Regions from separate parts of the Mesorhizobium sp. IMUNJ 23232 genome, predicted to be linked through region 3. Evidence: predicted binding sites of a transcription regulator. Region 3 holds the regulator's gene; each other region holds the start of a gene.
What was found. The regulator PhoB, encoded in region 3, activates phosphate uptake and scavenging genes when phosphate is short. The targets are predictions, from matches to a motif close to TGTCATNNANCTGTCAT.
Positions count from the first base shown of each region.

Region 1: a site for PhoB is predicted at 2,821-2,837, ahead of ACH196_RS29605 (ExeM/NucH family extracellular endonuclease). Genes of this name have one in related genera too.
Region 2: a site for PhoB is predicted at 1,120-1,136, ahead of ACH196_RS15010 (PhoX family protein). Genes of this name have one in related genera too.
Region 4: a site for PhoB is predicted at 1,929-1,945, ahead of ACH196_RS14490 (acetoacetate decarboxylase). Genes of this name have one in related genera too.

Region 1 covers NZ_JBIRCY010000056.1:24,748-29,469, reverse strand. Annotated here, with positions in the region: gene ACH196_RS29605 (ExeM/NucH family extracellular endonuclease) at 1-2,635, opposite strand, end outside; gene ACH196_RS29600 (hypothetical protein) at 2,917-3,411, opposite strand; gene ACH196_RS29595 (hypothetical protein) at 3,767-4,722, shown strand, end outside.
Region 2 covers NZ_JBIRCY010000017.1:92,806-97,527, forward strand. Annotated here, with positions in the region: gene ACH196_RS15000 (putative bifunctional diguanylate cyclase/phosphodiesterase) at 1-77, opposite strand, end outside; gene ACH196_RS15005 (phosphatase PAP2 family protein) at 340-1,035, opposite strand; gene ACH196_RS15010 (PhoX family protein) at 1,198-3,198, shown strand; gene ACH196_RS15015 (hypothetical protein) at 3,239-3,574, opposite strand; gene ACH196_RS15020 (SDR family oxidoreductase) at 3,762-4,466, shown strand; gene ACH196_RS15025 (MucR family transcriptional regulator) at 4,483-4,722, opposite strand, start outside.
Region 3 covers NZ_JBIRCY010000001.1:76,706-81,427, forward strand. Annotated here, with positions in the region: gene pstB (phosphate ABC transporter ATP-binding protein PstB) at 1-658, shown strand, start outside; gene phoU (phosphate signaling complex protein PhoU) at 680-1,387, shown strand; gene phoB (phosphate regulon transcriptional regulator PhoB) at 1,404-2,093, shown strand; gene ACH196_RS00425 (hypothetical protein) at 2,240-2,458, shown strand; gene ACH196_RS00430 (hypothetical protein) at 2,551-3,156, shown strand; gene ACH196_RS00435 (MFS transporter) at 3,305-4,546, shown strand.
Region 4 covers NZ_JBIRCY010000016.1:115,771-120,492, forward strand. Annotated here, with positions in the region: gene ACH196_RS14480 (hypothetical protein) at 1-790, opposite strand, end outside; gene ACH196_RS14485 (3-hydroxybutyrate dehydrogenase) at 1,014-1,802, opposite strand; gene ACH196_RS14490 (acetoacetate decarboxylase) at 2,006-2,752, shown strand; gene ACH196_RS14495 (patatin-like phospholipase family protein) at 2,776-3,939, shown strand; gene ACH196_RS14500 (hypothetical protein) at 4,098-4,722, opposite strand, start outside.

The sequences.
Region 1 (4,722 bases), on a different contig from region 3:
GTGCGCTGTTCAGCGCGTTGACGAGGGTGTTGATGGCTGAGGCCGAGGTGAAGCCGTTGTTCTCCAGCTCCTGCAGACCGAACACGTCGGCGTCGATCTCCAGCATCGAGGCGACGATCTTGTCGAGCTGGCGCTCGAGATCGCCGGCCGTGGTGGCACCGCGCGGCTCGAGGTTGTTGGGGCCGGAACCGGCGCCCGAGCCGTCGTTCAGCGTGGTGAAGAAGTTGAGCAGGTTGAAGCTGGACACTTTCAAGGTGCCGCCGACATCGGCGGGGCTGTCTTCGCGGGCGCCGCTGTTGGTCGATTCGTCGATGGAGAGCTGGCCGTCGATAAACATGCGGTAGGCGTCAAAACCGTAGCTGAGCACGCCCTTGACCGGAGCATCGAGTTCGGCGCCGAGCCGCAGCGTCGGGCCTTCGGGGGAAAAAGTGTCGCCGCTGTCGAGGTAACCGTTGCCGTTGTCGCCGACCGAGACCGGGATGTATTTGTATTCGGTCGGGTTCTGTGCCGACACGCCGTCGTCGATGACGAGGCGGTTCAGCGCATTGGCCTCGGTCAGCGCTGCGATCTCGGCGGCGTCGGTGGTCGGGTCGAGCACCTGCGTCGGCTGGTATTTGTTGCCGGCGCTCACCGCGATCTCGCCAAAACGGTCGAGGCTGAAGTTTTCTGTCACGGTGATCGCGTCATCGGTGCCGCTGGTCAGCGAGATGCGCATGCCCTCGAACTGTTCGAGCGCTTCCGAGGTGGCCAGTGGCAGCGTCACGTCCGAATAGTCCGGAAGATCGTTGCCGGAGGAGACCACGTCGAGCGAGACGAGGTCGGTGATCTCGGTAAGGCCGAAAAACTCGTCAACGGTGCCGGCGGCTTTGACGAGATCGCCGGCGGCGACGGAGGGCGCGCCGCCAGTAAAGACGAAGATGCCTTCGGAGGTCAGCGTATTGCCGTCCGAATCGGTTGCTTCTTCCTGCAGGTAGAATCCGTTTTCCAGCGTGTAGGTGACGACGGCCGAAATCAGCACATAGTCGCCTTCGTGCTGGCTGGCTGTGCCGGTGCCCTGCACCTCGGAGATCAATAGTTCGGTCGGATCGCCGGGGTCGGTGCCACCGTCATTTGCCGTGCCCTTGGTGGCGGCTTCAGGACCGGTCCAGGCGGTCGGCGCGTCACCGGTGCGCTGTAAGGACTGGCCGGCCGGCGTGTTGGCTGCTTCCGAGACGCCGATATCGGTGGAGGTCAAGCCGTTCGCCGCGCCGCCAGTGGCGGTGAAGCTTCCCTCATAGCTCAGGAACTCGATAACGGAGCCATTGTTAGACAGGGCCAAGCCGTCCGGGCTGCCGTTCTGGATGCCGGCGAAATCCCAGACATAATAGTCGAAATCGCCGTCGCTGGTCATCGTCAGCGTCGACAGGTCGGTGGAGGCGTATTTGGCGCCGCCCGAGCCGTTGTAGAGCTCGACCGACATGCCGCTGACGTCGGCATCGTGCTCGACGCGGATCTCGACAAACTCGCCGGCATCGGCGCCGTCATTGTCGTAGTGGATTTCGTTGATGCGTGGTGTCGAGGCCGGCGTCTCGTCGGCATCAGTGACGGTCACCGTGACGTCCTGCGTGGCCTCGCCGCCCTTGCCGTCGGAGGTGCCGACGGTCACGTCATAGACATTGTCGCCACCCTGGTCCGCCGGGTTTTCGAAGTCGGGCGCGTTGGCGAATTTGAGCTCGCCGGTCTTGGCGTCGATGGCGAAGAGGGAAGCGTCTGCGCCGCCCAGGATCGAATAGGTGATCTCATCGCCGTCGACATCGTTTGCCGCGACCGCGAGCACCGTGGCGGTGGTGTTTTCCTCGATGGAGGCGGCTGCGGCTGAGGTGATCTCCGGCGCGTCGTTGACGCCCTCGATGGTGACGCTGACGGTGGCGGTATCGCTGCCGCCGCGGCCGTCGTCGACGGTGTAGGTGAAGGTGTCGACGGTGCTTTCGCCGGTGCCGAGATGGTCGAACAAGGTGCCCTGATCGTAGGTCACGGTGCCGTTGGCAAGCGTGACGGTGGCGCCGGCTTCGCTACTCGCCGATACGCTGGCAACGGAAATCTTGTCGCCGTCGAAATCCTTGTCGTTGGCGGTCAGCGTGCTGGTGGCAACCGTCAGCGCGGCGTTTTCGTCGACCGAGAAGGCGTCGTCGCGGGCCAGCACGGGGTTGTTGCGCCCGTCGAGATAGAGCGTGTAGTCATCGGCCTTGAAATACAAAGCCTCGACCGAAGTCAGCAGGTCGGTGCCGCCGTTGATCGTATCCTTGACCGTGGCGACCGGGTTCCAGCGGCCGGGCAGGGTGATGGAATAGTCCGAAACCGCGCCGGAAAAGACGGCGATGTCAAAACCCGCGCCGCCCACAATGGTGTCGGAGCCGAGACCGCCGTCGATGACGTCGTCGCCGCTGCCGGCTTCGACGATGTCATTGCCGTTGCCGGCCGAGATCACGTCATTGCCGGCGCCCGACAGGATGAGATCGTTGCCGCCGCCGGCATTGATCGTGTCGTTCTTGCCGAAGGTTATGATGATGTCGGCCCGTTCGGTGCCGTTGATCGTGTCGGCTTTCCAAGTGCCGAGAAAAAGGGTGGGGAACCAGTTGGTGAAGGCAAAGGACATTTTGGGCGCTCCTCGTGTTGACCTTTGCGCCGAATATCTGCCGTGCCTTTCTACGAAGGGCGATGTCCGCTGAAGTTGCAGCGCCGCGCCCGCCCTAGCGCCGCCGAAGTCCTCCGGATCACCCCTTCAGGCCCGGCCGGAATCCGGCGCGTCCGAAACGGTATGAGCTTCGCTAGCAGCCCGGTATAACAGTTTGTTGAAATGCCGCCGGGCTTCTGCGACCTGTCGGAAGATGGGGCAGGGCGGCCGGAGGGGAAGGGCCGCTCTCGCCGGTTGTGCGATTAGGCCAGTTCGGGATGACTGAGAAGACCTTCCGGTCGCGGGTGCGAAAGCGAAGCGGGCGGTTCGAAACGGTCGAGATAGGCGCGGGCGCGCGGTAGCGCATCGTGGAGGAATTGCTCGGGGCCGCGCAGCCACAGGCCGTCGATGGTCTTTGACTTTGCCTCGGAGACCAGGACTTCCGAAGGCAGCGGCACCAGCGTGTGCGACCACCCCGGCATCAGGCGCTCGGCTTTACGCACAGTATGCGAAATTAGATGCGGCCATGCCGAGAAGCCGTGGTAGTCGAAGGCGAGCTTCCCGTCGGTCGCTATGACATGGTTGCCGATGTGGCCGGCAGCCGGCTTGATCCAGACGGCGCCGAAGCCCGCCTGTAGATATCGTTCGAGAAACGCATAGGCAAGGATGTGGCATGCGCCGCAGGCGAAGAACTGCCGGTCGCCGAGCGCCCATTGCAGTTCCGGTTTGCGTTTGACGCTGCGCTTCAACAGGAACATCGGCCACTCGATCAGGGATGGGGAATCGAGTGGTCATTTTGCCTGGCGCAGGCCTCGCCGGCCACAGAACACCGCTCAGCCGGACACATCGCACAGCCAGGCGCCTTCGACCGTCCCCGCCGCATGAAGCCGTCGCGTTACAGATGAAGCCTGGAAGCCCGGCTTTGTAACACTTCACCGCGTTTTGCCTGAAACATTGACCGAAACCGCCTGAAACATTGGCTACAACGAAACATAAGCGGCGCAAAACTCCAGATACGGGCAATGCCTAAAAACTCCCCATCAAACGCGAGCCACTTCCGGTTCGGCGAAACAAGAGGGGGGCGGCCGTGGTCGCCTCATGACGGAGACCAAAATGGCAATCGACAAAATCATCATCGGCAACGACAGCGATCAGGGCGGCGAGTGGGTCAACTACCCGATCGTCGGCCCGATCTTCGAAGGCGAACTGGTCGGCAGCGATGCGCTGAATGAGATGATCCTTGGCAAGGGCGGCAACGACACGGCCTGGGGCTGGGCAGGGAACGACGAGCTCTACGGGGATGACGGCAACGATTTCCTCGTCGGCAATGACGGCAGCGACAAGCTGTGGGGCGGCGCCGGCCATGACTACATGAGCGGCGACGACGACCTCGGCGACGGCGCGACCGGCAACGACTCCATGTGGGGCGGCAGCGGCAACGACCAGATGTTCGGCGACACCGGCGACGACTACATCTATGGCGAGGACGACCACGACCAGCTCTTCGGCGAACAGGGCAACGACAAGCTCGACGGCGGCGCGGGCCACGACTTGCTCGACGGTGGGGACGCAAACGACGAACTCTACGGCCGCGAAGGCGACGACACGCTTATCGGCGGCGCCGGCAACGACAAGATGTGGGGCGGCTCGGGCGCAAACAAACTCGACGGCGGCGCCGGCGACGACATCTACTACCTCCAGAGCGCGGCCGACATCATCACCGGCGACGCCAGCGGCTATGATGTTGTCTATGCGAGCTATAGCGTGGACTTGTCGACCGGCGGCGCCGGCATCGAGAAGGTCGTGCTGCAGTCGACCGCCGGCGCTACGGTTACGGGCAATTCCCTCGACAACGTGTTCGTCGGCGGTTCGGGCAAGGACACGCTGATCGGCGGCCACGGCAAGGATAATCTCGATGGCGGCGCTGGTGCCGACGTCATGAAGGGCGGCACCGGCTCCGATACCTACACGGTCGACAATGCCGGCGATGTCGTGGACGAGACCGGCGGCGACGCTACCCCCGACCTGATCATGCTGCTCGCCAACACGGCGCTGAACCTCGGCAACGC
Region 2 (4,722 bases), on a different contig from region 3:
TACACGCCGAAGGCAAGGACCAACACGAAAGAGAATGCGGCGGCCGTGATCACCGCGAGGGTGACCTGAAACGTCAATGGCCGATGCTTGCCCTGCAGCGCATCCCTCCCGATGCCGGAACTGTCCGTCAAATCGTTTAATACCAATGGATTAACATCGAGTTAGAGGTTGTTCGCGTCCAGGCTGCAACAGCCTGCGGAATCACTTGGCGTTTACCGGTATACGTTCATGCCGCGCTTCGGTCCTCCAAAAATACCGTTCTGGCCGACAAACGGTCATCTTCGTTCCGAGTTCCTCACGACCCGAATCTCAGCAGAACCCCAGCAGGATGCAGGGGTTCTATGGACGATTTTCGGGTCGGCGGCTGAGCACCCATTGCGCCACCAGCCAGCAGGCCATCGCCCAGGCGGCGCCCGCACACCAGCCGGCGAGCACGTCGGACGGCCAGTGGACGCCGAGATAGACGCGGCTGGCTCCAACCAGGAAGGTGGCCAGCATCGCCAGAACCAGCAAGTAGATGCCCGCCGCGCGGTTCGGCGCGACACGGGCGGCGAGCGCGCCCAATGTCAGATAAGTGACCGCCGACAGCATGGCATGGCCACTTGGAAAACTCAGCGTGTAGACATCGGCCAGATGCGGCACCAGGTCCGGACGCGGCCGGTCGATGCCGAGTTTCAACAGGCTGCTGAGCAATTGGCCTCCGGCCACGGCAACCAGCACGAAAAGTGCGGCGGCGCGCCGGCCGGTGAGCAGCAGGTAGAAAATCGTCGCCGCGGTCACGAAGATCAGCACGCTGGCGCTGCCCAGCGCGGTCATGTCGCGGACGGCGTCTGGCAGCCATAGCGGGCCGATCGGGACCGATGGGTCGCCCGGCTGCCGGAATGCCAGCAGGATTGCCGTGTCGAAACCGTGTGGTTCGGTGTCGCGGGCGATTTCCGCCATCTCGACGAAACCATACAGGCCTCCCGCAATCGTGATCACCGCGAGGAGCACCGAGAATTCGACCTTGCTTGCAATGGCTGCGATGGGCGGCATGCCCGAATTCCTCGTCCACGGCCGGGATTGGCTGAGGCTCACCTATGGCCACCCGCCGCCGACCGCAAGCCGGCGGAAGATTTTTGTCATCAAACTGTCAGACGGCAAGCTTAGCTGCGACGGCGCATCTCAAGCCAATTTTCGCAGCCAGAGGTCGTCGCGATGAACAATGAACTCCCCGAGAACCAATTCCGAACCAGCCTGCTCGAAGAGAATGACGGGCCGGGCCGCAACCCCACCGACAACCGCACCATGGGCGACATCATCGCCGCGCGTTTCTCGCGCCGCGGTTTTCTGCGCGGTTCGCTCGCCGTCTCGGCGATCGCCGCCACCGTCAGCCCCCTTGCACTGATCACCGCCGACAACGCCCGCGCCGCAAGCGGCTCGGCTTTCAACTTCGATGAGGTCGAGGCCGGCGTCGACGAGACGCACCACGTCGCCGCGGGTTATGACGCCGACATCCTGCTGCGCTGGGGCGACGCGCTGTTTGCCGACGCGCCCGAGTTCAACCCGACCGCCCAGACCGCGGCCGCGCAGGCAAAACAATTCGGCTACAACAACGACTATGTCGGCTTCATCCCTATCGATGGTTCGTCCGAGCATGGGCTCCTGGTCGTCAACCACGAATACACCAACCCGCATCTGATGTTCCCCGGCCTGGTGACGATCGAGGAAAAGGACGGCAAGAAGGCGATCAAGCAGGCTCCGCTCAGCAAGGAGCAGGTCGACGTCGAAATGGCCGCGCATGGCGGCACGATCGTCGAGATCAAGAAGGTTGACGGCAAGTGGCAGGTCGTCAAGGACGGCAAGCTCAACCGCCGCATCACCTCCAACACCGAGATGCAGCTCACCGGCCCGGCCGCCGGCAACGACCGCCTGAAGACAAATGCCGATGCGACGGGCACGAAAGTGTTCGGCACCGTCAACAACTGCGCCGGCGGCGTGACGCCCTGGGGCACCTACATCATGGCCGAAGAGAACATCCACGGCTATTTCTCCGGCGAACTGCCGGCCGACCACAAGGAAACCGCCAACTACAAGCGCATGGGCATTCCGGAAGGCGCCTATGAATGGGCCGCCCACTACGACCGCTTCGATCTCGCCAAGGAGCCGAACGAGGCCAACCGCTTCGGCTGGATCGTCGAGGTCGACGTAAACGACCCGGCCTTGCTGCCGAAGAAGCGCACCGCGATGGGCCGCTTCAAGCATGAAGGCGCCGAGTCGATCGTCAACAAGGACGGCCGCGTTGTGTTCTATCTCGGCGACGACGAGCGTTTTGACTATGTCTACAAATTCGTCACCGCCGGCACCTTCAACGCCGCTGATCGCGCCGCCAACATGGACCTGCTCGACGACGGCACGCTCTATGTGGCGAAATTCTCCGAGGACGGCTCGGTCGAATGGTTGCCGGTCGTCTTCGGCCAGGGTCCGCTGACCGCCGAGAACGGCTTCTCGAACCAGGCTGACGTGCTGATCGAGACCCGTCGCGCCGCCGACCTGCTCGGCGCCACCAAGATGGACCGTCCGGAGGACGTCCAGCCGAACGGTGTCAACGGCAAGGTCTATGTCATGCTGACCAACAACACCAAGCGCAAGGCCGAGCAGATCGACGCCGCCAACCCGCGCGCGGAAAACGCCTTCGGCCACATCATCGAGATCGCCGAGGACGGTGGCGACTTCGCCGCCACCAAGGGCAAGTGGGAAGTGCTGCTGAAATGCGGGGACCCGTCTGTCGCCGATGTCGGCGCTACCTTCTCGACGTCGACCACCGCCAATGGCTGGTTCGGCATGCCGGACAACTGCGCAGTCGATTCGGCGGGCCGCCTCTGGGTCGCTACAGACGGCCAGGGTCCGAAGGCCACCGGCCGCACCGACGGCCTTTGGGCGGTCGACACCGAAGGCGAAGCGCGCGCCACCTCAAAGCTGTTCTTCCGGGTGCCGGTGGGCGCCGAAATGTGCGGCCCGCTGTTCACACCGGACGACCAGACCGGTTTCGTCGCCGTCCAGCATCCTGCCGACGGCGGCGACGACTGGAAGCCGTTCGGCCGCCCGTCCTATTATGAGGACCTGTCGACCCGCTGGCCGGACTTCAAGCCGGACATGCCGGTGCGCCCGTCCGTGGTGGTCATCACCAAACAGGGCGGCGGCAAGATCGCGGTTTGATATTTTGTTCCCGGGCGCCGGTTCTGCCGGCGCCCCTGCTCTATCTGGCGAGGGCTGGTCCGAGCGTGATCAGCCCGACGGCAACGATTGCCAGCACGATGCCGACATGCTGCACCAAGGTGAGGTGCTCGCCGAACCAGAAGAGTGCGATGACGTTGACGGCGACGAGTTGGATGACGGCCGACAGGCTGAAGGCCGAGGCCATGCCGAACTCACGCACCAGTCTCAGCATGATCAGATTGCCGCCGGAATAGAGCGCCAGCGTCAGCAGCAGCTTGCCGAGGCCCGGCGCCAGTGCCCAGGATTTTGCCACGGTCGCCGCGATCAGGAAGACCACGGTCGACGCGGCGAGTTGCAAGAATCCTGACAAAGTCACGCGGTTTTCCCCTTTTTGCCCCCGGCGCAGTGCCGCAGCTTTTGCGCGATCTCTCTGTCAAGGTTGCGAAGCCGTCAAGATGCGAGGCGAGGCTTGTCGTGGGCCACGCGGCCTTCCTGCCTGCTCCAGCCGCTAGCCGAGCTTGCCTTTCGGCGCTACAGCGATGGGAACGACAATGGAGGCCGGCATGGCGGATACAAAGGTCGCGATCATCACTGCAGGCGGCAGCGGCATGGGCGCTGATGCGGCGCACAAGCTTGCCGAGGACGGCTTCAAGATCGCAGTGCTTTCCTCATCGGGCAAGGGCAAGGCGCTGGCCGAAAAGCTCGGCGGCATCGGCGTCACCGGCTCGAACCGGTCGAACGACGACCTGAAGCGGCTAGTCGACATGACGGTGGACAAATGGGGCAGGATCGACGCGGCGGTGAACAGCGCCGCCCACGGGCCGCGCGCGCCAGTGCTGGAGCTTACCGACGAAGACTGGCACACGGGGATGGAAATCTATTTCCTCAACGCTGTGCGCGTGGCGCGGCTGGTGACGCCGGTGATGCAGGCGCAGAAATCCGGGTCGATCCTCAACATCTCGACCTATGCCGCCTTCGAACCGGAGGCGCTGTTCCCGACGTCGGGCGTCTTCCGTTCAGGGCTCGCCGCCTTCACGAAACTGTTCGCCGACAAATATGCGGCCGACAATGTCCGCATGAACAATGTGCTGCCGGGCTTCATCGATAGCCTGCCGGAGACCGGCGAGCGGCGACAGCGCATCCCGATGGGCCGCTACGGGCGGATGGAGGAAGTGTCGGAACTGATCGCATTCCTGGCCGGAGATAAGTCGAGCTACATCACCGGACAGAATATCCGCGTCGACGGCGGCATCACACGTTCTGTGTGACGCCGCGGCGAATGCCTTACGCGGTGGCCTTGCGGCGGCCACGCTTGGGCGCGGGGGCCGGCGGCGCCTTGGGCTTGCGGCCAAGCCCCATCGTCTTGGCGAGTTCCGAGCGGCGGGCAGCATAGTTGGGCGCCACCATCGGATAGTCGGCGGGAAGGCTCCACTTCTTCCGGTATTCCTCCGGCGAAAGACCGAAAGCCGTAGAAAGATGGCGCTTCAGCGACGTGAACTTCTTGCCGTCCTCGAGGCAGATGAT
Region 3 (4,722 bases):
GCTGATCGGCCCGTCGGGGTGCGGCAAGTCGACCTTCCTGCGCTGCCTCAATCGCATGAACGACACGATCCCGATCTGCCGCGTCGGCGGCAACATCACCCTCGATGGCGAGAACATCTACGACCCGAGGATCGACGTGGTCGAATTGCGCGCCCGCGTCGGCATGGTGTTCCAGAAACCCAACCCGTTCCCGAAGTCGATCTACGAGAATGTCGCCTACGGCCCGAAGATCCACGGCCTCAGCAAGAGCAAGGCCGATCTCGACGGCATCGTTGAATCCAGTCTGCAGAAGGCGGCGATCTGGAATGAGGTCAAGGATCGTCTGCACGAGCCCGGCACCGGGCTTTCCGGCGGCCAGCAGCAGCGCCTCTGCATCGCCCGCGCCATCGCCGTGTCGCCGGAAGTCATCCTGATGGACGAACCCTGCTCGGCGCTCGACCCGATCGCCACCGCCAAGGTGGAGGAGCTGATCGACGAATTGCGCGCCAACTACACGATCGTCATCGTGACGCACTCGATGCAGCAGGCGGCGCGCGTGTCGCAACGCACCGCCATGTTCCATCTGGGCTACCTGGTCGAGGAAGGGGCGACGGACAAGATGTTCACCAACCCCGACGACAAGCGCACGCAGGACTATATTACCGGCCGCTTCGGCTGATCCGGCTCAAGGAACACGAGAATGCGCGAACATACCGTTGCCTCGTTCGACGAGGATCTGGAACAGATCGACCAGTTGATCCGCGACATGGCCGATCTGTCGAGCTCGATGGTCGGCGATTCGATCCGGGCGCTGCTGCACACCGACACGGCAGCGGCGCAGCGGATCATTTCCGAAGACACCGTCATGGACGCCAAGCAGCGCGAGCTGGATGACCGGGCTATCACCTTGATCGCCAAGCGCCAGCCGATGGCGCAGGATTTGCGCGCCGTGTTGGGCGCCATCCGCATGGCCGGCGACCTCGAGCGCATCGGCGATCTCGCCAAGAATGTAGCCAAGCGCGTTGGCGCGATCGGCGAGGGCGCCACGCCGCGCGGTCTGTCGCACGGCATCGACGACATGGCGACGCTGGTGCTCGCCCAGATCAGCGGTGTGATTGCCGCCTATACCGGACGCAAGCCGGACGAACTCGACAGGCTGCGCGCCGAAGACGAGAAGATCGACCTCAAATACACTTCGGTGTTCCGCGAATTGCTGACCTACATGATGGAAGACCCGCGCAACATCACCACCTGCACGCATCTGCTGTTCTGCGCCAAGAATCTGGAGCGCATCGGCGACCACGTGACCAACATTGCGGAAAACGCCTATTATGTGCTGACCGGCTCGCAGCTTCCGGCGAACCGCCCGAAACTCGACGAGACGGCGACGACCGTCCTCGCCGAATAATTTCAAGCGAGGTGCGATGATCGCTCCGAAGGTCATGGTGGTCGAGGACGAAGAACCGCTCGGCGTCCTCCTCCGCTACAATCTGGAATCGGAAGGTTATCAGGTCGAGGTCGTCATGCGCGGCGACGAGGCTGAGATACGGCTCCAGGAAAACGTGCCGGACCTGCTGGTGCTCGACTGGATGCTGCCGGCCGTCTCCGGCATCGAGCTCTGTCGGCGGCTCAGGATGCGGCCGGAGACCGAGCGGCTGCCTATCATCATGCTGACGGCGCGCGGCGAGGAGAGCGACCGGGTGCGCGGGCTGGCCACCGGCGCCGACGACTATCTGGTAAAACCGTTCTCGACGCCGGAATTCGTGGCGCGGGTGAAAGCGCTGCTGCGGCGCGCCAAGCCGGAGGTGCTGTCCTCGGTGCTGAAGGTCGGCGACATCGTGCTCGACCGCGAATCGCACCGGGTCTACCGCAAGAAGAGCGAGATCAGGCTTGGGCCGACCGAGTTCCGGCTGCTGGAATTCATGATGCGGCATCCCGGCCGGGTATTCTCGCGCGGGCAACTGCTCGACAATGTCTGGGGCGAGACGATCTACATCGACGAGCGCACCGTCGACGTGCATGTCGGACGGCTGCGCAAGGCGGTGAACACCGGCCGCCTGCCTGACGTCATCCGCACCGTGCGCGGCGCCGGCTACTCCATAAGCGAAGAATGATTGCCCATCCCGTCGCGGTTTCGCGGCGGGCGTCATTCTCGCGCAATCTTCTTCCCCGACAGTGCGCGGCGCGCTCCCGGCCGGCATTAGCGTTTTGTTATCCTTAATTCGATACTTTGGCAGGCATGAAGCCTGCGGGAAACCATATGCAAATCCTGTCCAAGAATCGGAACATCGCCGAGATGGACGCCCTCATGGATGCCCAGGACGACCGCAAGACAAAACTCGTCGACCGGCGCGCCATCCAGGAATCGGTTTCGTATCTAAGAAGTCACGGCTTCGACGCCGAAGAGGTCCAGCGCTGCCTGGTGCGGTATTTCTACGTCGACCTCGACCTGCTCAACGAAGCGCTGACGGAACACTAACCGCCTCGGCGGTCTCAGCGAGATCAATGTGGCCGGCTCTGGCCAGGTGTCTTGGCGCTGACATCGACGCCGATATGCGGCGGCGGAGCGCGATGGACCTTCCGGCGTCGTGTAGCCCTTGCGACAGCCTTGTCTTCGCTGCTGTTTTCCTCGACCAGCCGGCGGCCAATTCGATAGGCCACATATCCGGCCAGCGCGGCGGCGGCCAAACCGAAGCGGGTCATTTCATTGTCCTCCGTCTTTTTGGCTTTCCTGAAGATGCATCTGCCGGAACGGGTTCGGCTTCAGCGTCGGGCGCCATGTATTTTGCGGCGAGCCGTGTCGCCACCACCGCCAGACCGAGCCGGACAAGCCATTTGATCATCGAAAAATCTCCATTCGCTCCAGCGGAAACTCGCATGTGCGAGAAGAAGTTCCGGGATGATCGTCCGGCGCTTGGGACTCCCTTCTTGACCTGGCAAAGATTGCCGTGCGACTTTTCTGCCACCCGCGCGTTGAACCAGCCAACGGAGGAAGACCCGATGGCGAAGACAGCGAAGCAAGAAGGCCAGTTGGCGGCAGGCCAGGAACTCGAGGTTAAGCATCTGGCGGAAACGACCGACCTCTCGCCACGCCAGGCGCGCGAACTTCTGAAGCGCCACGGCAACGATTGGGAAAAGATCCGCAAGGAAGCGGAAACGTTCAAGGCCGAGGGGTAAGACATGGCGGGCTTCGAAGGACGCACCGCCGATCCGCCAATCTCGGAGGGAGCCCGCCTTCTTCTTGGTCCAGCCGCGAATTAGGGGCGATAACGGCCGCGAACCGCGCTAAGGACAGCGCGGTTCCTTCACTCGCATACCGAGCCCGATGTCTTCTCAAACCGCGACAGCCGCAAGCCAGCGCTATGCTGCCTTCCGGCACCGCCCGTTCCTCGCCTTCTGGTCGGCACGTTTCCTGGCGACGTTCTCGACCCAGATCGTTTCCGTGGCTGTAAGCTGGCAGGTCTACGACCTGACGAGAGATCCTTATGATCTCGGGCTTGTCGGCATCGTTCAGTTCATCCCATCGCTGCTGCTCGTGCTTGTCACCGGCGCTATTGCTGACCGGTTCGGGCGCCGTTTTGTCATGGGACTGGCGGCAATGCTTGAGGCGGCATGCGCGCTGGCGCTGCTTTTGCTTACGCTCCGTGGATTGAACAGCGTCATGCCTGTTTTCGCGGTGCTAGCCATGTTCGGCGTTGCGCGCGCCTTCTTCGGCCCGGCCGCCGCTTCGCTGGTCGCCAATCTGGTACCGCCCGAGGATTTCGCCAATGCCGTCGCATGGAATTCGTCCGCCTGGCAGACTGCGACGATCGTCGGGCCGGTTGCCGGCGGCCTGCTCTACGGCATTTCGGCCGAGGTAGCCTACGGTTTGGCCACGCTGCTGATGGTGGCCAGCGCGATATTGATTTTCGTCATTCCCAAGCCGGCCCGGCAGGCCGGTGCGGAACGCCCGTCGCTGGATACTCTGTTCGCCGGGTTCCGCTACATCTGGAGCGAAAAGGTCGTGCTGGGCGCCATATCGCTCGACCTCTTTGCGGTGCTGCTTTCCGGTGCGGTCGCCCTGCTGCCGGTCTATGCACGAGATATTCTCGATCTTGGGCCGTGGGGACTCGGCATGCTGCGCGCTGCGCCGGGCATCGGCGCCCTGCTGGTTGCCGTCTGGCTTGCCGGCCATCCGCTGCGCGACCGTGCGGGCATCATCATGCTCGTGTTTGTCGGGCTGTTCGGTGCCTTCACCATCGTATTCGGCGTCTCGACGATCACCTGGGTATCGATCTTCGCGCTCGCCATGCTCGGCGCTACCGACATGGTCAGCGTCTATGTGCGCGAGACGCTGATTCAGTTGTGGACGCCGGATGAGGTGCGCGGTCGCGTGAACGCGGTCAATATGGTCTTCGTCGGAGCGTCCAACGAACTCGGCGAATTCCGCGCCGGAAACATGGCTTCCTACATCGGCACGGTTCCCGCTGTTGTTTTCGGCGGCGTAGGCGCCATTGCAGTCGCGGGGCTGTGGGCGTGGCTGTTCCCGAAACTGCGCAACATCCGCAGCCTTGCGGGGCGGGAATGAGGCTGTAAGCTCCCTGCGCTCGCCGTTGCCTTCAAAACCAGGCCGGCCGGACGTTTATCCCCCTGTCGCATTTGCGTGGGAAATTACGCGGCAAATGTTTCTGTTGGCCGGTGCGTCGATCCGGCGTAGGGATGCCGCCGCAAAAGGACCCGCGTGGGCGCGTTTCCGGGGAAATG
Region 4 (4,722 bases), on a different contig from region 3:
AGATGGCATTCTCCAGCCGGATCGTGTCGGCGGCCACGCTGTAGTTGAGGATAGTGTCGACATTGCCCGCTCCGAGGGCCGACGAGAACACGAAATAGTCCATGCCGCTGCCGCCGTTCAGCGTGTCGTTGCCGCCCTTGCCGTCAAGCACGTTCTTGCCGGCGTTGCCCCGAAGCTCCTGGGCAAACTCGTTGCCGGTCAGGTTGATTGCCGCCGTGCTCATCGAGCCGTTGGTGGAGAGATGCTCGACCGAAACGCCGGCGCCGAGCACGTAGGAGACCGCGCTGGCGACGCTGTCGTCGCCTTCGCCCGCGGCCTCGACGATTTTCACGTCGCTGCTGTAGACCCGGTAGAGATCGTTGCCGGCGCCGCCCTCGAAAATGTCGCCGGCGCCTATCGAGCGAAATGTATCCGCTGCGCCCGAACCGAAGACGTAATCCGCCTTCTCGGTGCCGACAAAATTGCCAGCGGACGAGAATATCGTCACGGTGAATTCGTGGGCCAGACTGGCGCCGCCGATATAGTCGTTTATCGCATAGGTGCCGGTGGTCGGCGTCGCGTCGGCAAGCGTCGCGACGAAGCTCAGATCCATCGGCCGGTCATTGCCTTGATAAAAATAGTTCTCGTAGACGCCGATGTTGCCGTAGATGTCGCCGTCCCAGAGGTAGTAGCCGAGTTCCTCGTCATAATAGCCGGTGAGCCCATAATAGAGCGTGGCGGTCACCTGGTCGCCACTGCGGGTCAAGGTAAATTCCGGCGAAACGCCGGAGACGAAATCGCTGACAAGCATGAAATCCTCCCGAAATTGCTTGCGGGATTTATCACTTCGCGCTGCTACCTGCAATTGTCGCCATTCAGACTACAATCGATTTTGGTAGTGGCTTGCGGCTCTCCGATGTTCGTCATCCGGAAGCTTTCGCGGGCTTGCCGCTTGCTTCCAGCCTCCCCGGTACTTCTCCCGGCTGCCCCGAAAAAATACCGCTCGGCGGAAGGTCCAGTAGTGAAATAGCCGGTTACTGTGCCGTCCAGCCCCCGTCGACCGGCAGCGTCGCGCCGGTGATCTGTTTTGCCGCGTCCGAACACAGGAACACGGCAAGGGCGGCGATCTCGTCGACGGTGACGAACTCCTTCGTCGGCTGGGCGGCGAGCAGCACGTCGTGCTTGACCTGCTGCTCGGTCATGCCGCGCGCCTTCATCGTGTCCGGGATCTGCTTCTCGACCAGAGGCGTCCACACATAACCCGGCGCGATCGAATTGCAGGTCACGCCGTGCTCCGCAGCCTCCAGCGCCACCGTCTTGGTCAGGCCGCTGACCCCGTGCTTGGCCGATACATAGGCTGACTTGAATGGCGAGGCGACCAGCGCATGCGCCGACGAGGTGTTGATGATGCGGCCCCATTTGCGGGCCTTCATGCCGGGCAGGGCGGCCTTGATGGCGTAGAAGGCGGCCACGAGGTTGATGCGGATGATCGCTTCCCATTTGTCGTCGGGAAACTCCTCGATCGGCGCGACATGCTGGATGCCGGCATTGTTGACGAGGATGTCCAACGTGCCGAAGGCGGCTTCCGCCTGCTCGATCATGGCGGTGACGTCCTCGCCATTCATCATGTTGGCGCCGGAATAGCGGCACTGCACACCGAAATCCGCTTCGATGGCCGCGCGTTCGGCTTCGATCGCCGCCGCGTCGCCGAGCCCGTTGATGGTGACGTTGGCGCCTTCGGCGGCGAAAGCGCGGGCGATGGCCAGGCCGATGCCGCTGGTCGAGCCGGTGACGAGGGCGTTCTTGGAGGACAGCAAACCCATGATGATCTCGCTGGAAAGCAATGGAGATGGACCGGAGCGCGCTTGTGCAGCGCAGCAGGCACAGTGTCACGGCGATGTGTCGGCCCGATTACAGGCCTTGGAAATGCAGGCATTGCCGGCTTAGAGTGACACGTCCCTGTCATGGTGCCGTGCAACATCGTCAGACATGCGGTGCGGCTTCCGCAACCAACCGAGGTAACAGCGTGGATATCGCCGAAGTCCTGAAGCGCGCCTATGCGATGCCGCTCACCAACCCTTCCTACCCGCCCGGTCCCTACCGCTTCTTCAATCGGGAATATGTGATCGTCACCTACCGGACGACGCGCGAGGCGCTGGAGGCGGTGGTGCCGGCACCGCTCGAAATCGACGAGCCGCTGGTGAAATACGAGTTCATCCGCATGCCGGACTCCACCGGCTTTGGCGACTACACCGAGACCGGCCAGGTCATCCCCGTGCGCTTGAACGGCCAGCGCGGCGGCTACGTGCATTCCATGTATCTCGACGACGATTCGCCGATCGCCGGCGGCCGCGAACTCTGGGGTTTCCCGAAGAAGCTCGCCAATCCGAAGATCGTGCATGAGGGCGAGGTGGTGGTCGGCACCCTGCACTACGGCAGCGTGCTCTGTGCCACCGCCACGATGGGCTACAAGCACAAGGCGATCGAGCACGCGCCTCTGCTCAAGTCGCTGGCCGAGCCCAATTTCATGATCAAGATCATCCCGCATGTCGACGCCACGCCGCGCATCTGCGAACTGGTGCGCTATTACCTGACGGACCTGACGCTGAAGGAAGCCTGGACGGCGCCGGCCGCGCTCGACCTGCGCCCGCATGTCATGTGCGACGTGGCGCGCCTTCCGGTGCTGGAGGTTGTCTCGGCGGTCCACTTCACCGCCGACCTGACGCTCGGCCTCGGCGAGGTGGTCTACGATTATCTCGCCAAACACGACTGATCCCCCGCCGCCGGAACGCCAAAGTGCTCGAACGCAACAAGACCAGGGCGGCGCCCGCCACCGTCGAAGAAATCGCGTCGCTCTACGATCGCGTGGCGCTGGTGTTCCAAGGCGGCGGCGCGCTCGGCGCCTATCAGGCCGGCGTCTATCAGGCGCTGGCCGAGACCGGCTGCGAGCCGACCTGGCTGTCCGGTGTCTCCATCGGCGCGGTCAACGCCTCGATCGTCGCCGGCAATGAGCCGCGCCATCGGCTGAAGAAGCTGGAGCAGTTCTGGCAGACGATCTCCGGCCGAAAAATCTGGGCCTATACGCCGGAAGGCGATTTTTATCGCGACGTGCGCAACCGCACGAGCTCTTGGATGACCATGACGTTCGGCCAGCCGGGCTTCTTCAAGCCGCGCTTTCCCAATCCGTGGATGGAGCAGCCCGGTGCGGCGGGCGCGACCAGCTTCTACGATTCGGCGGAGCTCAAGGATACGCTGGAAAACGTCATCGACTTCGACGTGCTGAATGACGGCCGCAAGCGACTCAGCGTCGGCGCGGTCAATGTACGCACCGGCAACTTCGTCTATTTCGACACGCAGAACATGCGCATCGGCCCCGAGCACATCATGGCCAGCGGCGCGCTGCCGCCGGCCCTGCCGGCGGTGCGCATAGAGGGCGAATATTACTGGGACGGCGGCATCGTCTCCAACACGCCGCTGCAATATCTGCTCGACCAGGAGGAGGACCGCAGCTCGCTGGTGTTCCAGGTCGACCTGTTCAGCGCGCGCGGCAACCTGCCACGCAGCATGCCGGACGTGCTGTCGCGCCACAAGGACATCATGTATTCCAGCCGCACGCGCCAGAACACCGATACGTTTCGGCGCATCCATGCGTTCAAGATGCGGCTGCTCGACGCGCTGAAACGGGTGCCGCCGGAGCAACTGACGCCTGATGAGGTGGAACTGATCAAGGACTATTCCGACGCCGGCGTCGTCAACATCGTTCACCTGATCTACCAGCACAAGAATTACGAGGGCCACGCCAAGGACTACGAATTCTCCGGAACCTCGATGCGCGAGCATTGGGAGGCAGGGCTCGAGGACACGCAGCGCACCTTGCGCCATCGCGACTGGCTGCTGCCGCCGACCGACATCAAGGACGGCGTGGAAATCCACGATCTGCATCGCGAGGACCCGACCTGAGGCCGCCGAAAAGGCGGGCGGGTCTGGCTGGCCTTACCAATAGCCGCGGTATTTTCTGACAGCATGGATCGTCGCCAAGCCCGGATTCTTTTCCGTCTGGCCGTTAAACTGTTGAAATACTTCGCCTTTCGAGATCGGTTGGCTCGGCCGGGGCACCATCACGACGTATTCCTGCGCGGCGGTTCCAGCGCGTAGTAGGCCATCGCATTGGCATGCGCCAGAATCTCGTCGACCTCGCGGATGTTCTTGCGTTTCGGAGCATCGGGATCGAAGCGCGGCAATCTTCCGCCGGGCGGACGGCCGCGCCGGAGCGGCGAAAAACGCCGGAACCGGACCGGACCCGGCTTGCCTCTCGCTGCCGCCGCGTCGCGGGCCGCTTTGTCGCGTGCAAGGCCTGCGTCGTTGCGCGCCTTCCAGCGGGCGAAACGTTGTGCCTGGCCGGGAAGATCGTCGAGTGCCTGACCCAGCGCGTCCAGCCTGAGCGTCAGCTTCGCCGCATTCATCGGATCGTCGCGTGACGGCGGCGGCGGCAGGGGGATGCGTGGCGCATCGTCGTCGAGCGACCGGATGCGCGGCACGGCATGCGCCGGCACATAGTTGCGGCGGATGCGGAACGGATATTTCAGCGCATCGAGCAGCGACAGGTTTTGTCCGCGCGGGCGGGAAGCGCGAAGTTCGGCGGCTTTCCGCTCGGCTTCATAGCGGGCAAAGTCTGCCTTTGACAGATTAACGGCAAGGCCGAGGCGGCGCATGGCGGCCACTGTGTCGGATATCTTTAACTTG